2 regions of the Aeromonas sp. AE23HZ002T15 genome follow, and region 2 is predicted to be linked to the other one. Evidence: predicted binding sites of a transcription regulator. Region 2 holds the regulator's gene; the other holds the start of a gene.
The links. The regulator sigma-54, encoded in region 2, starts transcription at its own class of promoters, with help from an activator protein. The targets are predictions, from matches to a motif close to TGGCACNGTTTTNGCTT.
Positions count from the first base shown of each region.

Region 1: ACT5M9_RS19900 (cytochrome ubiquinol oxidase subunit I) is a predicted target of sigma-54. The motif match lies at 1,922-1,938, and genes of this name have one in related genera.

Region 1 covers NZ_CM201342.1:4,244,720-4,251,933, forward strand. The annotation lists gene ACT5M9_RS19890 (substrate-binding domain-containing protein) at 1-333, opposite strand, end outside; gene ACT5M9_RS19895 (aminotransferase-like domain-containing protein) at 439-1,863, opposite strand; gene ACT5M9_RS19900 (cytochrome ubiquinol oxidase subunit I) at 1,984-3,555, shown strand; gene cydB (cytochrome d ubiquinol oxidase subunit II) at 3,555-4,682, shown strand; gene cydX (cytochrome bd-I oxidase subunit CydX) at 4,707-4,820, shown strand; gene ACT5M9_RS19915 (MFS transporter) at 4,884-6,062, opposite strand; gene dkgB (2,5-didehydrogluconate reductase DkgB) at 6,403-7,206, opposite strand.
Region 2 covers NZ_CM201342.1:2,986,002-2,993,215, forward strand. The annotation lists gene lptA (lipopolysaccharide transport periplasmic protein LptA) at 1-229, shown strand, start outside; gene lptB (LPS export ABC transporter ATP-binding protein) at 242-967, shown strand; gene ACT5M9_RS13895 (RNA polymerase factor sigma-54) at 1,034-2,473, shown strand; gene hpf (ribosome hibernation promoting factor) at 2,494-2,781, shown strand; gene ptsN (PTS IIA-like nitrogen regulatory protein PtsN) at 2,784-3,230, shown strand; gene rapZ (RNase adapter RapZ) at 3,270-4,136, shown strand; gene npr (PTS phosphocarrier protein NPr) at 4,152-4,424, shown strand; gene ACT5M9_RS13920 (BglG family transcription antiterminator) at 4,437-6,341, opposite strand; gene dagF (2-dehydro-3-deoxy-phosphogluconate aldolase) at 6,444-7,181, opposite strand; gene ACT5M9_RS13930 (DgaE family pyridoxal phosphate-dependent ammonia lyase) at 7,181-7,214, opposite strand, start outside.

The DNA of each region.
Region 1 (7,214 bases), 1.3 Mb from region 2:
GAGGAAGGGGTAGCTCTGCAGGTAGGCGGACATGGATTGCTCGGCGCCGGCGAAGATGAGATCCGCATCCCTGACGGCCCTGTCGCGCCAGCTGGATTCCGGGCCTGCGATAACCTCGACCGGGATCCCTGTCTCCTGCTGGAAAGCCGCGGCGGCGCGCTTCAATGCGCTGTCGGGCCCGCCAGGGCCATAGAGGCGGATCACGCCGTCATTGGCCTGATGAATAGCGTCGGTCTGGGGGGACGCGCCAGCCTGTTGGGCAAGAGGGGCGGCCTGCAGCGGCTGAACAAGGGCCGAGCAGAGCAGGGTGAGCCAGAGGGGGTGGGATTTCATCGTCTCTCCTTGAGTGAGGTTCAAGCAAGAGACGACGATGGGAGGCGATTGGATGCAGCCCCGGAAAAATAAAGTGAGAAAAGGGGCTGCGACTGCCTCAGGGGCTCAACGCAACGAGGGTTTGTCCAACTGCTGCCGGATAAGCTCCGCCAACTGGCTGAGGGCGGCCTCCAGCGCCGGACTCCAGGGATGGGAGCTGTTCAGGCGCAGGCAGTGATTGTGCTGGCCCTGACTGGAAAACAGGGCCCCGGGCGCCAGGGAAAAGCCGCAGGTGAGCGCCTGGGCGTGCAGGGCGCGGCTGTCGAGGCGCTCGTCAAATTCGAGCCAGAGGAAGTAGCCGCCATCGGGGGAGGAGATGCGCACATCCAGGGGCAAGAGGCGCAGCAGGGCGGCCCGCATCTGCTGCTGGCGCTGGGCCAGGGTGTGGCGCAATCGCCGAAAATGGGCATCCACCCCGCCCTGGCGCAGCATGTCGGCGAGCGCCAGCTGGCTCGGCACATTGGTGGACAGGGTCGACATCAGTTGCAGCCGCTGGATGCGCTCGGCATGGGGGCCCGCCACCACCCAGCCGACTCGAAAGCCCGGCGCCAGGCATTTGGAAAATGAGCTGCACAGCAGGCTGTCCCCCCGCGAGTCCCAATGCTTGAGCGGGCGCGGTCGCTCGCGGCCAAAATAGATCTCCGCATAGACGTCGTCCTCCACCAAAGGCACCCGGTGGGCGTTGAGCAACAGCATCAGCGCCTCCTTGTGGCCATCCGGCATGGTATGGCCGAGCGGATGCTGGACGTTGCCCATCAGCCAGCACGCCTTGATGGGGCGCTGGGCGAGGGCCTGTGCCAACAGCGCGAGATCGATGCCGACCCCGGGGATCACGGGGATCTCCACCGCCTTGAGCTGCAGACGCTCTATGGCCTGCAGGGCGCCGTAGAAGGTGGGGGACTCCACCACCACCCAGTCTCCCGGCTCGGTCAGCACCTGCAGGCTGAGGGAGAGCGCCTCCATGGCCCCTGTGGTGATGATGATCTGCTGGGGGTCGACCAGCAGGCCGTCGTCCGCATAGCGGCGAGCGATGGCCCGGCGCAACGTCTCGTTGCCGGGGGGGAGGTCTGCCACCGTGCTGAAGGGATCGAGCCGGCGCATGCAGCTGCCCAGCGCCCGGCCGAGCTGGGGGTGGGGGAAGAGGGCGGGATCCGCCACCGCCATGCCGAGCGGCACCAGATCCCGGGACTTGCTCGCCTGCAGCACCTCGAACACCAGATCGTTGATGTCCACAGAACCGCTGTAGTGCGCCTGCTGGGGAGCGCTGATGCGCTGGGGGGAGGCGGCGGCCTTGACGTAGTAACCGGACTGGGGCCGCGCCAGCACCAGGCCGCGGCTCTCCAGCAGCTGATAGGCTTGCAGCACCGTCATGGGGCTCAAATGATGGGTCTTGCAGCTCTGGCGGATGGAAGGGATGCGCTCCCCCGGCCGCCAGACGCCGCTCTCTATCTGCTGCTGCAGCTGATCTGCCAGTTGGCCGTAGCGGGACATGATGGGCTCAAACTGTTATAGGTGTATTTAACTATAACTGCATCTGTTATAGGTGTCATGGCACGTGTTGTACTTAACGGGCGAAAACCTGTCTGTTAAATGCAACATAGAGAGTCATGCATGATAAGCCTGGATGATGTGGTCAGCCTCTCCCGAATACAGTTCGGCGCGACGGCGATGTTCCACTTTCTGTTTGTACCCCTCACCCTGGGGCTGTCCTGGATCCTGGTGATTGCCGAGTCGGCCTACGTGATGACCGGCAAGGTGATCTACAAGGACATCACCCGCTTCTGGGGCAAGTTGTTCGGCATCAACTTCGTGATGGGGGTGACCACCGGGATCACCCTGGAGTTCCAGTTCGGGACCAACTGGGCCTACTACTCCCACTACGTCGGCGACATCTTCGGCACCCCGCTGGCGGTAGAGGGGCTGATGGCCTTCTTCCTCGAGTCCACCCTGGTGGGGCTCTTCTTCTTCGGCTGGGACAAGCTCTCCCGCGGTCAGCACCTGCTGGTGACCATGCTGGTGGCGCTCGGCTCCAACCTCTCCGCGCTCTGGATCCTCATCGCCAACGGCTGGATGCAGAACCCGGTCGGTGCCGAGTTCAACCCCATGACGATGCGCATGGAGCTGGTGGACGTGGCCGCTGTCATCTTCAACCCGGTCGCCCAGGTCAAGTTCGTGCACACGGTGGCGGCGGGCTATGTGGCCGCCTCCCTGTTCGTGATGGGGGTGAGCAGCTGGTATCTGCTGCGCCGCATGGAGGTACGCTTCGCCCTGCGATCCTTCGCCATCGCCTCGGGCTTTGGTCTGGCCGCCATCCTCTCGGTCATAGTACTGGGTGACGAGTCTGGCTATCGCACCGGCGAGGTGCAGAAGGTGAAACTTGCCGCCATCGAGGCGGAGTGGCACACCGAGCCGGCCCCTGCCTCCTTCACCCTGTTCGGCCTGCCGGATCAGAGCGCCGAGACCACCCACGCCGCGGTCAAGATCCCCTATCTGATGGGCATCATCGCCACCCGCTCTCTCGATGAGCAGGTGACGGGCCTGAAAGATCTCAAGGCCGAGCACGAGGTGCGCATCCGCAGCGGCATGCTGGCCCACGACGCCCTGGAAGCCCTGCGAGCGGATGGTGGCAATGCCGAGGCCAGGGCCACCTTCGAGCGCCACCGCGCCGATCTCGGCTACGGCCTGCTGCTGACCCCCTACGCCAAGGAAATTGGCAAGGCGGACGAGGCGGCCATAGCCCGGGCGGTGGACGACTCCATTCCCCAGGTGGCGCCGCTGTTCTGGAGCTTCCGACTGATGGTGGGCATAGGGGTGGTGTTGCTGCTGCTCTTTACCGCCGCCTTCCTGCAACTGTGCCGGGGCAGGCTGGTGCAATCGACCCGCTTGCTCAAGGCGCTGCTTTGGAGCATACCGCTGCCCTGGGTTGCCATCGAGGCGGGCTGGTTCGTGGCCGAGTTCGGCCGCCAGCCCTGGACCATCAGCGACGTGCTGCCGGTGTCGGCCTCTGTCTCCTTGCTGCAACCGGGCCAACTCTGGTTCAGCCTCATCTCCATCTTCCTCATCTACAGCACGCTGCTGGTGGTGGAGCTGTTCTTGTTGCGTCACGTGATCCGCAAAGGGCCCGCCAGCCTGCAGACGGGTCGTTATCAAGGTGAAGTGTTGAAAAACGGGAGTCCCGTCTGATGGATTACGAAACCCTGAAACTCGTCTGGTGGGGGCTGGTGCTCTTCCTGCTCATCGGCTTCGTGGTGATGGATGGCTTCGATCTTGGGGTCGGCATGCTGTTGCCCGTGGTGGCCAAGAACGATGAGGAGCGGCGGGTGCTACTCAACAGCGTGGGCCCCGTGTGGGAGGGCAACCAGGTGTGGCTCATCGCCGGCGCCGGCACCCTGTTCGCCGCCTGGCCTCTGGTCTATGCCGCCTCCTTCTCGGCGCTCTATGTGCCCTTCATGTTCCTGCTGTTTGGCCTCTTCCTGCGCCCGGTCGGTTTTGACTATCGCAGCAAGCTGCCGGATCCCGTGTGGCGCCGCTGGTGGGACCGGGCCCTGGTGATGGGAGCCCTGCTGCCGACCCTGGTGTTTGGCGCTACCCTGGGCTTCCTGCTGCAAGGCTTGCCGTTTCGCTTCGATTCGGCCCTTCGCATCCACTATGGTGCCTTCGATTTCAACTGGCCCCTGCTCTTCACCTGCATGGGTACGGCGCTGGCCCTGCTGATGCTCCATGGCTGCAGCTTCCTGCAGTGCAAGACCCAAGGGGTGATAGCGGCGCGCTGCGCTCGTCAGAGCCGCTGGCTCGGCCCCCTGGCAAGTAGCCTATTTGCCTTGGGCGGCTTCTGGCTCAGCCAGATGCGCGGCTACCAGATAGCCGAGATTGGGGATCTCAACAGCTCCCTGACCCCCCTGATGAAACAGGTGACGACGGCGCCGGATGGCTGGTTTGGCAACTTCATGGCGCACCCCGTGCTCTGGGCTGTGCCGGCCCTTGGCCTCTTGCTGCCGCTCTTGAGCGCGCTGGCAAGCAGTCTTGGTCGGGCGCGCCTCGCCATCGTCACCAGCGGCGGTGCCTGCGCCGCCATGATGCTGACCATCGCCATCGCCCTGTTCCCCTTCGTGCTGCCCTCGTCCCTGGATCCGTCGAGTAGCCTGACCCTGTGGGACGGCACCTCCAGCGAGCGCACCCTCTTCATCATGCTGGGCATAGTCGCCGTGCTGATGCCCATCAACATCGGCTACACCCTCTGGGTCTACTGGGTGGCGCGGGGCAAGATGAGCACCGAGCAGGTGCGCGAACACGGCCATAGCCTCTACTAACACAGGAATTGAGGAGTCTTCGATATGTGGTATTTCACCTGGATACTGGGGCTGGGGTTTGCGCTGCTGTGCGGCCTGGTCAACCTGCTCTGGCTCGAGGCGCGCTGGGCCGCGGATGAGGATCTCAAGGAGTCTTGAGCCGCACCATCTTGCCAATGAAAAAGGCCGACACTGGGTGTCGGCCTTTTTGTTGCCCGGGGCTTAGGCGATCGCCGGGCGTGCGGCGCGCCGTGCACTGACCTCGCTGATATGGGTGAGACCATAGGCCAGCAACACGATCAGCGCCCCGATCCAGGGGGTGTGCATCAGCCCCAGGTGCTCCACCACGAAACCGCCCACCACAGAACCCAGCGCGATGCCGACGTTGAAGGCGGCGATGTTGAGGCCGGAGGCCACGTCCACGGCGTTGGGGGTGTGGATTTCGGCCTGTTTGACCACCAGCACCTGCAGCCCAGGCACGTTGCCGAACGCGAAGGCGCCCCACACCAGCACGGTGAGCACGGCGAGCACAGGGTGCGGCGCGGTGAAGGTGAGGATGAGCAGCACCAGGGCGAGGCCGGCAAACAACAGCTTCAAGGCGGGCAGTGGGCCCATCTTGTCGGCCAGCTTGCCACCCCAGATGTTGCCGACCGCCACCGATACCCCGTACACCAGCAGGATGAGGCTCACCGCGTTGGCGCCGAAGCCGCTCACCTGCTGCAGGATGGGGGCGAGGAAGGTAAACGCCGTGAAGGCGCCGCCGTAACCGAGCGCCGTCTTGGCATAGACCAGCAGCAGCGGCTTGTGGGTCAGCACCGAGAGCTGTTCACGAATACTGGAGGCCGCCCCCTTGGGCAGGTTATTCGGGATGAGCAGCAGGCTGCCCACCATGGCGATGACCCCGAGCAGGCTGACCACCAGGAAGGTTTCGCGCCAGCCAAACTGCTGACCAATCCAGGTGCCGAGCGGCACGCCGGTCACCAGGGCGACGGTCAGGCCGCTGAACATGATGGCGATGGCGCTCGCCGCCTTCTCCTTGGCCACGAGGCCCGTGGCGATGGTGCTGCCCACCGAGAAGAAGACCCCGTGGGCCAGCCCGGTCAGCACACGGGCGACGATCAGGCTCTCGTAACCGGGGGCCTGCCAGGCGAGCAGGTTGCCGGCGGTGAAGAGCGCCATCAGCCCCACCAATAGCCACTTGCGCGGCAGCTTGCCGGTCAGGGCGGTCAACAGGGGGGCGCCGATGGCGACGCCGAGGGCATAGAGACTGACCAGCAGGCCCGCCGAGGGCAGGGAGACGTGCAGCTGCTCGGCTATGGTGGGAATGAGCCCCACGATGACAAACTCGGTGGTGCCGATCGCAAAGGCACTTAGGGTGAGGGCAAACAACGCCAGTGGCATACAAACTCCTTGAATGGTGACTCCCGACGGGAGAATGGCGGCAGTATGCCCCCGGAGTTTGTTGGCAAAAATGACGATGACATCAAATTACTTTTGATCTATTTGCATCAATGGCAGGGTGACACGGGATGAGTGGCGCGAGGGCCGTTTTAAGGGGACGGCAGTCAGCCTTGCAGGGCGGCGATGGGCTGGGTAGCGTCCTGTGTCAGATGCCTAGTGATGGTGGGGAAGACGAAAAAAAGCGGGAGGCATGATGCCTCCCGCTGGGGTCACAGAAAGGCCCCGGACTGCTGTGTTCTTCCTTCTCCCTTGGCGGGAGAAGGGGCGGGGATGAGGGGGATCAGTCCCAAGTAGGTGCAAAATCCGGATTGGCGCAGCGCTCGCCCCGATCCAGGGTAGCTATCTGTGCCATCTCCTCGCCGCTGAGCTGAACCTCGAGGGCGGCCAGGTTGGCGGCCTGATTCTCCCGCTTGGTGGAGCTCGGGATCACCGTCATGCCCTGGGCCAGCAGCCAGGCCAGCGACACCTGGGCCGGGGAGACGTCGTGGCGTTTGCCGATCTCCAGCAGGAGCGGCTCGGTGAGCACCTTGCCATAGGCGAGCGGCATATAGGCGGTGAGGGCGATGCCCTGCTCCTGGCAGAACTCCACCACCTTGCGGTTTTGCAGCAGGGGGTGAATTTCCACCTGCTGATGGTCAATGGCGCCCGGCCCCAGGATGGCGATGGCCTCTTTGAGCTGAGCCACGGTGAAGTTGGAGACCCCTATCTCCCGGGTCAGGCCCTGGGCCTTCGCCTCGGCCAGCTGCTCCAGGTAGACGGCCATCGGCACCTCATCTTTGGGGGAGGGCCAGTGAATGAGCGTCAGGTCCAGATAGTCGGTACGCAGCTTCTCAAGGCTTACCTTCAGGCTTGGGATCACCTTGCCCGGGCCGAACTCGCTGGTCCACACCTTGGTGGTGAGGTAGATATCCTGGCGGGGGACGCTGGTGCTGGCCAGCACCTGTCCCACCTCGGACTCGTTGTCATAGATCTGGGCTGTGTCGATATGGCGATAGCCGAGCTCAAGGCCGGTGTTCAGGGTGGCGACCAGGGGCTCGCCCTTCAGGCGGAAGGTACCCAAACCGATTGCAGGCATTTTCATCATCAATTTCC
Region 2 (7,214 bases):
CGCCCACGGCAACAGCATCCGCTACGAGCTGAAGAACCGCCTGGTGACCATCACGGGCAACGGCCAGCTCAAGCAGGAAGACAGCCAGGTCAATGGCGATCTCATTCGCTACGACATCGTCAAACAGAAGATGATCGCCGAGAGCAAGGGGCCAACCCAGCGCGTCAAGACGGTGTTCCTGCCGGATCAGGTCGAGAATTTCGACAAGCCCGCCGATCAGAAGAAGTAGGAAACAACAGCCATGGCAGTGTTAAAAGCAGTGGGCTTGCAGAAGAGTTACAAGCGTCGCATGGTGGTCAGTGACGTGAGCCTGGAAGTGGGCACCGGCCAGATCGTGGGGCTGCTTGGCCCGAACGGGGCTGGCAAGACCACCTCCTTCTACATGATAGTGGGGTTGGTGCAGCGGGATGCCGGGCTCATCACCATAGACGATCAGGACATCAGCCTGCAGCCCATGCATATCCGGGCGCGCAACGGCATCGGCTACCTGCCCCAGGAGGCCTCCATCTTCCGCCGCCTGTCGGTTTTCGACAACCTGATGGGGGTCATGCAGACCCGCAAGGGGTTGAGCAGCGAGGAGCGGGAAGACAAGGTCGAGCAATTGCTGGAAGAGTTCAACATCACCCATATCCGTGACAGCCTGGGTCAGAGCCTGTCAGGGGGGGAGCGCCGCCGGGTCGAGATCGCCCGGGCGCTGGCAGCAGAGCCGAGATTTATTCTGCTGGATGAGCCTTTCGCAGGGGTTGACCCCATTTCTGTCATAGATATCAAGAAAATCATCCAGCACCTGAAGGAACGGGGCCTGGGGGTCTTGATCACCGACCACAACGTTCGTGAGACGCTGGATGTGTGCGAGAAGGCCTATATCGTCAGCCACGGCAAGATGATTGCCGAGGGGGCCCCGGCGGACATCCTCGCCGATGAGCAGGTCAAGCGCGTCTATTTGGGCGATCAATTCAGTCTATAGTAAGGGGGCATTCCCTCATTTTTGTTAGGTGACTGCCTCGCTGAACATAAGGATATCCCGACGTAGATGAAGCCGACATTACAGTTGCGTCTCGGTCAGTCCCTGACCATGACGCCACAATTACAACAAGCGATTCGTCTGCTCCAGCTCTCCACGCTGGAACTCCAGCAGGAAATTCAGCAAGCGCTCGATAACAACCCCTTGCTGGAGCAAGAGGAGAGCGAGGCGCAGGAAACCAATCCGACCGAGGTGGCCGACGCCAGTCAGCTGGATTCCAGCGACGCCATGGCGCAGGACAAGATGCCGGACGAGTTGCCCGTCGATACGACCTGGGACGAGGTCTACTCGGCCGGGACGGCCCAGAGCGCCGGCCCCATCCACGATGGGGAGGAGAGCGTCTATCAGGGGGAAACCACCGAAAACCTGCAGGATTATCTGTTGTGGCAGATGCGGCTGACGCCGTTCAGCGATCTGGATGCCGCCATCGCCCTCGCCATCATCGACGCCATCGACGAATCCGGGTATTTGACGGTATCTCTCGAGGATATTCAGGCTGCAGTCAGCAGTGAAGAGGTAGAAGTTGAACTGGATGAGGTCGAAGCCGTGCTCAAGCGGGTGCAGCATTTCGATCCGCTCGGCATCGCCGCCCGCTCCGTGCAGGAGTGCCTGCTGATCCAGTTGGGCCAGTATCCGTCCGATCTGCCCTGGCTCAACGAGGCGAGGGAGGTGATCAGCGAGCACATGGATTTGCTCGGCAACCGTGACTATCGCACCCTGGCGCGCAAGACCCGGCTCAAGGAGAGCGACCTCAAGGAAGTGCTGGACCTTATCCAGCAGTTGGAGCCCAGACCCGGCAACGGCGTCATACAGAGTGAATCCCAATACGTGATCCCGGATGTTTCCGTGGTCAAGAAAGGCAGCAAGTGGGTGGTGGAGCTCAACCCGGATTCGGCGCCGCGCATTCGCGTCAACGAGACCTATGCGGCCATGGCCCGCAATGCGCGCAGCAGCACGGATACTCAGTTCATCCGCTCCCACCTGCAGGAGGCCAAGTGGTTTATCAAGAGCCTGGAGAGTCGGAACGACACCCTGCTCAAGGTGGCCAGCTGCATCGTCGAACAGCAGCAGGGCTTCTTCGAGTATGGGGAAGAGGCCATGAAGCCCATGGTGCTCAACGACATTGCCGAGGCGGTGGAGATGCACGAGTCGACCATCTCGCGGGTGACGACCCAGAAGTACATGCATACGCCTCGCGGCATCTTTGAACTGAAGTTTTTTTTCTCCAGTCACGTGAATACGGAAGGAGGAGGAGAGTGCTCATCGACCGCTATTCGCGCCTTGATCAAGAAGCTGGTGACGGCGGAAAGCCCCGCCAAGCCGCTTAGTGATAGCAAGATCGCGGATTTGCTGGCCGAACAGGGTATTATGGTGGCGAGACGCACGATCGCAAAGTACCGTGAATCCTTGTTGATCCCGCCATCCAATCAGCGCAAACGCCTGGTTTAGGCAAACAAAAGGAAGACGTTATGCAAATTAACCTGACCGGACACCATGTCGAGATTACCGAAGCTCTGCGTGATTATGTGAACAACAAATTTGCCAAACTCGAGCGTCACTTTGACCATATCAACAACGTGCATGTGGTGTTGAGCGTCGAAAAACTGAACCAGATTGCCGAAGCCAAGCTGCATGTCAGCGGAGGCGAGGTGTTCGCCAACTCGGAGCATGCCGACATGTATGCTGCGATTGATACCCTGCTGGATAAGCTGGACAGACAGATTATCAAGCATAAAGATAAGTTAAATCAAAAATAACTATGCAACTTGAACACATACTGAGTCGGGACTGCACCAAGAGTGCGGTCCCCTGTACCAGCAAGAAACGCGCTCTCGAGATCATCAGTGAACTGGCCGCAGAGCGCCTCGGCACCTCCCGTCAGGTGTTGTTTGAAAGCCTGCTGGCGCGGGAAAAAATGGGCAGTACCGGGATCGGTGCCGGTATTGCCATTCCTCATGGCCGGATCGACGATGCCTTTGCACCGACGGCTGTGTTGATGACCTTCTCCGAACCCATCCCTTTCGACTCGATCGACAATCAACCGGTTGACCTGCTCTTTGCATTGCTGGTGCCGGAAAGCGAGTGCAAGCAGCATCTCAAGACCCTTTCCCTGATGGCATCCAAGCTGGGTGACAAGGCCGTCTGCCGCCAGTTGCGCCAGGCGACCAGTGACGAAGAACTCTATCAGATCATGACCTCGGCCTGATGCCGGAGCGGCACGGCCAGGTTGGCGTGAGGGGACAAGATGCAATTAATAGTGGTAAGCGGTCGTTCGGGCTCCGGCAAGACGGTCGCCCTGCGGGTGCTGGAAGATCTGGGGTACTACTGCGTAGACAACCTGCCGGTCAATCTGCTGCCCCAGCTGATCGTCTCGGTGGAGAGCCAGTACGACAAGTTGGCGGTCAGCATAGACGTGCGCAACCTGCCCACCGAACCGGATCGGCTGGAGAACCTGCTGGCCCAGGTTCGCAATGAAGGGCGGGTGGAGTTTTCCAGCTTCTTCTTCGATGCGGACAATACGACCCTGCTCAAGCGTTATGGCGAGAGTCGCCGGCTGCACCCCCTGTCTCGCAACAAGCTGTCGCTGGACGAGGCCATCCGGGAGGAGACCCATCTGCTGGCGCCGCTCTCCTCCACCGCCGATCTGCGCATCGACACCACCAACCTCAGCATTCACGACCTGAGCGAGCTCATCAAGACCCGGGTGCTCGGTAAGAAAGAGAACGAGCTGGTGCTGGTGTTCGAGTCGTTCGGTTTCAAGTACGGCATCCCCAAGGATGCGGACTTCGTGTTCGACGCCCGCTTCCTGCCGAACCCCCACTGGATCCCCGAGCTCAAGCCCTTTACCGGTAAGGACGAGCCGGTGGCCAACTATCTCTCCAGCCAGGCTGATGTCATGCTGTTCATCCAGCAGATCGAGAACATGCTGGGTACCTGGTTGCCCCATCTGGAGCGCAACAACCGCAGCTATGTGACGGTGGGCATTGGCTGTACCGGCGGCCAGCACAGATCCGTGTTCATCGCCGAACGGCTGGCGAGCGCGTTCCGCCTGCTCGGCAAGAACGTGCAGATCCGCCACCGCACCCTGGACAAGCGCTCGGCGCAAGCCTGACAAAAGGATGCACAGATGACTGTTTCCGCCTCGGTAGAAGTCAAAAACAAGCTGGGTATCCATGCCAGACCGGCCATGATGCTGTTCGAGCTGGTGCAGGGCTTCGATGCCCACGTCTTGCTGCGCAATGAGGACGGGGTCGAAGCCGATGCGGACAGCGTGATCGGCCTGCTGATGCTGGACTCCGCCCAGGGCAAGCAGGTGGAGGTACAGGTGGAGGGGCCGGAGGAAGCGGAGGCCCTGGCCGCCGTGGTGGCGCTCTTCACCTCGGGCTTCAACGAGGAGTAGGCGTCTCTCTGACTAGGAGCCGGTGCGCGCCAGCGCCTTGAAACCGGCGAAACTGCGACAGGCCAGCAAGTTCTTGCTGGCTTTTTCGTTCATCAGGGTCAGGAAGAGATCGTAGAGGCCCATGGCCTCCTCATAGTCCGCCTTGGCGATGGCCAGTAGGAAGATGAGGGTGGCGGTCTCGCCATTGCCCCAGTCGATGCCCTGGGGCGCCAGGACTGTGTACACCAGGGTGCGGCGGGCCAGCAGGCCGAGGGAGTGGGGCAGGGCTATGCCATCCCCCAGCATGGTGGAGACGATGTGCTCCCGCTCCTGCAATGACCCCCGAAAGCCGTTCTCCACCAGATCCTCCACCTCCAGCTGGCTGCAGATACGATCAAACAGCGCCGCCTGGCTGAGCGGTTCGGTGACCACCATGAAGTGGTCGGCATCGAAGTACTTGTCGAGCAGATAGGGGCGGGTGCGATCGACCAGCACCAGCTTGCCGAGCTGCTCCAGCTGATACTGGGCCGGGAAGGGGGTCACCTGCACCACGGGGACGTTCTTCTCGCTCACCTTGACCGTGCTGATGACGAAATCCTGCTCGATCCGCGCCAGCCCCTCGTAGTCCCGCACCGATTCCAGGCTGGTCAGCTGCAACTGGGGATATTCCCGCTTGATCCTCGCCTCCAGCACCCGGAAGGTGGCATTGCCGGCATCGCACAGCAGCAGCGCCTGGGAGGGGCGGCTGTAGCCGATGTCATAGTGGCGCTCCAGCCCGACCCCGATATGGATCACTAGGTAGCCTATCTCGTGATGGGTGAGGTGATAGGGGGTCTGCTTGATCCACTCGGAGATGGCGGCCAGGGTGATGTCATAGGCGAGGGGATAGTACTGCTTGATGTGATCCGCCAACGGGTTGTGGCTGCCTATCTGATATTTGATCCGCAGCAGCATGGCACTGATATGGGCCAGCAGATCGTTGTGCAGCTGGCTGTCGTGACGCAGATCATAGGGATAATGCTGGTGGATGTACTCCAGCAGGTGTTCCACCAGTTGGGCGCTCTCGGCGGCCATGGCCGGGCTGAGCTGCGGGGTGTCGGTAATGAGCCGGGCCTGGATCTGGATGGCGAGGCCATTGACCTCGGGCTCCCCGGGCCGGGTGAGGGTGGGCAGCTCCCCATAGATGTCGCGGGCCACGGCGGTGAGGGGGGCGGTCAGATCCTCGCTGCTAAAGGTCAGCAGCTCATGGCCAGCCGCCTGGCGCAGCAGGGCCACGGCACAGTAGATGGTGAGCTGCTGCAGGCTCTCATCGGCCAGCCTGAGTTGATGACGACCCAGCTGGGCGTGGATCCGGTTGCCGATGATTTCCAGTGTCTTGCTGGGGCAGAGGTTCGGCAGCAGGCCCTGCAAGGGGCTGTTGCGGGTCTGCTCCCGGTAGAGCAACTGGGTGAGGCAGGCCCGGATGGCCGTTTCCTCCCCCTGGATGCGCATGCCGAGGCGGGGCTTGCTCTCGATGCTGAGCCCGAAATGGGTCAGCCGCTCCCTCACTTCCGCCATGTCCCCCTGCAGTGCCGCCCGGCTCAGATACCAGGTGTCCGCCAGCTCATCGAGCTTGATCCCCTGCTCGGCGGTGAGCAGCAGCAGTTGCAGATGCAGCACCCGCTCCCGACTGGTGCGAGGCAGGCTGGTCTCCTGCTCCTGCGCCGCCAGCAGCTCGTCAAACAGCCCCTGATTGTAAATCTTGAGTTGATAGCCACTGCCGCGCTGGTGGATGAGGTGGGCGCCGTGGGTGGCGATCAGCTCGTTGAGGGTCGCCACGTCGGTGCGCACCGTGCGGGTGGAGACATTGAGGCGACGGGCCAGCTCCTCCTGCGGCAAGGCCTCGGCGTGGAGTTGGGTCAGCAACTGATGGAGTCTGGGGTGGGGCAGCTTGGTCATGGGAAGAGGGGACTCCTGTCGCGGGGGAAGAAGGATGTTAACAGACTGAATCGTCAACAAGCCAGGCACCAGCCAGAGGTTGGACCGGTGCCGTTGTCATCGTCACGCCAGCAGCTGTTTCACCATGGTGAGCAGGGTGCGCACGTCCTCGGGACGGGTCTGGCCTTCGTCATCGATGATGGAGCTGTAGACATGGGGGATCACCTTCTCGACCCCGGCATCCAGGGCGATCCGAACTATCTCCTCGAAGTTGTCCAGATCGATGCCGCCGGTGGGTTCCAGCCAGAAGCCGTGGCGGGCACAGGCCTCGGCCACCGCCTGATACTCGTCCCGGCTCTTGAGCCCCCCCATGGGGAAGAACTTGACCGAGCTGCCGCCCATGTCCTTGAGCATGGCGATGGCGGTATCGATGGGCACTAGGCCGTCGGCCTGGCCGGCGCTGAGGGGGCCGGTGGAGATCTTCACCATGCCGGGGGTGCCGGTGGGGGAGACGAGGCCGTTGACCAGGCTCTGGGACTGACCGAGCCGCGCCCGGCTGGCACCGACCCCGGTGAAGACCTGGTTGACATGCTGGGGCTGCAGCAGGCCGGCCAGCTCCGCCACCATGGCGGACTGGCGGGGATCCCCCGCCCCCAGGCCGATGGAGAGGGCGTTGTCGATGAGCGCGGCATACTCGCGCATGTCGGCGACGGCGGCGGGGACATCCGGGTAGTTCTTGGAGAGCACGCCGACCAGCACATGGCCTTCGGCCGCCTCATAGACGTCGACGGCATTCTGTTTGGATCCGGCCAGCACGTTGAGGCAGACGCGGTCGCGGTAGTAGTTCGGAATGAGAGACATCAGTGGTTCTCCTGGGTGAGTTGGGCGATGGCC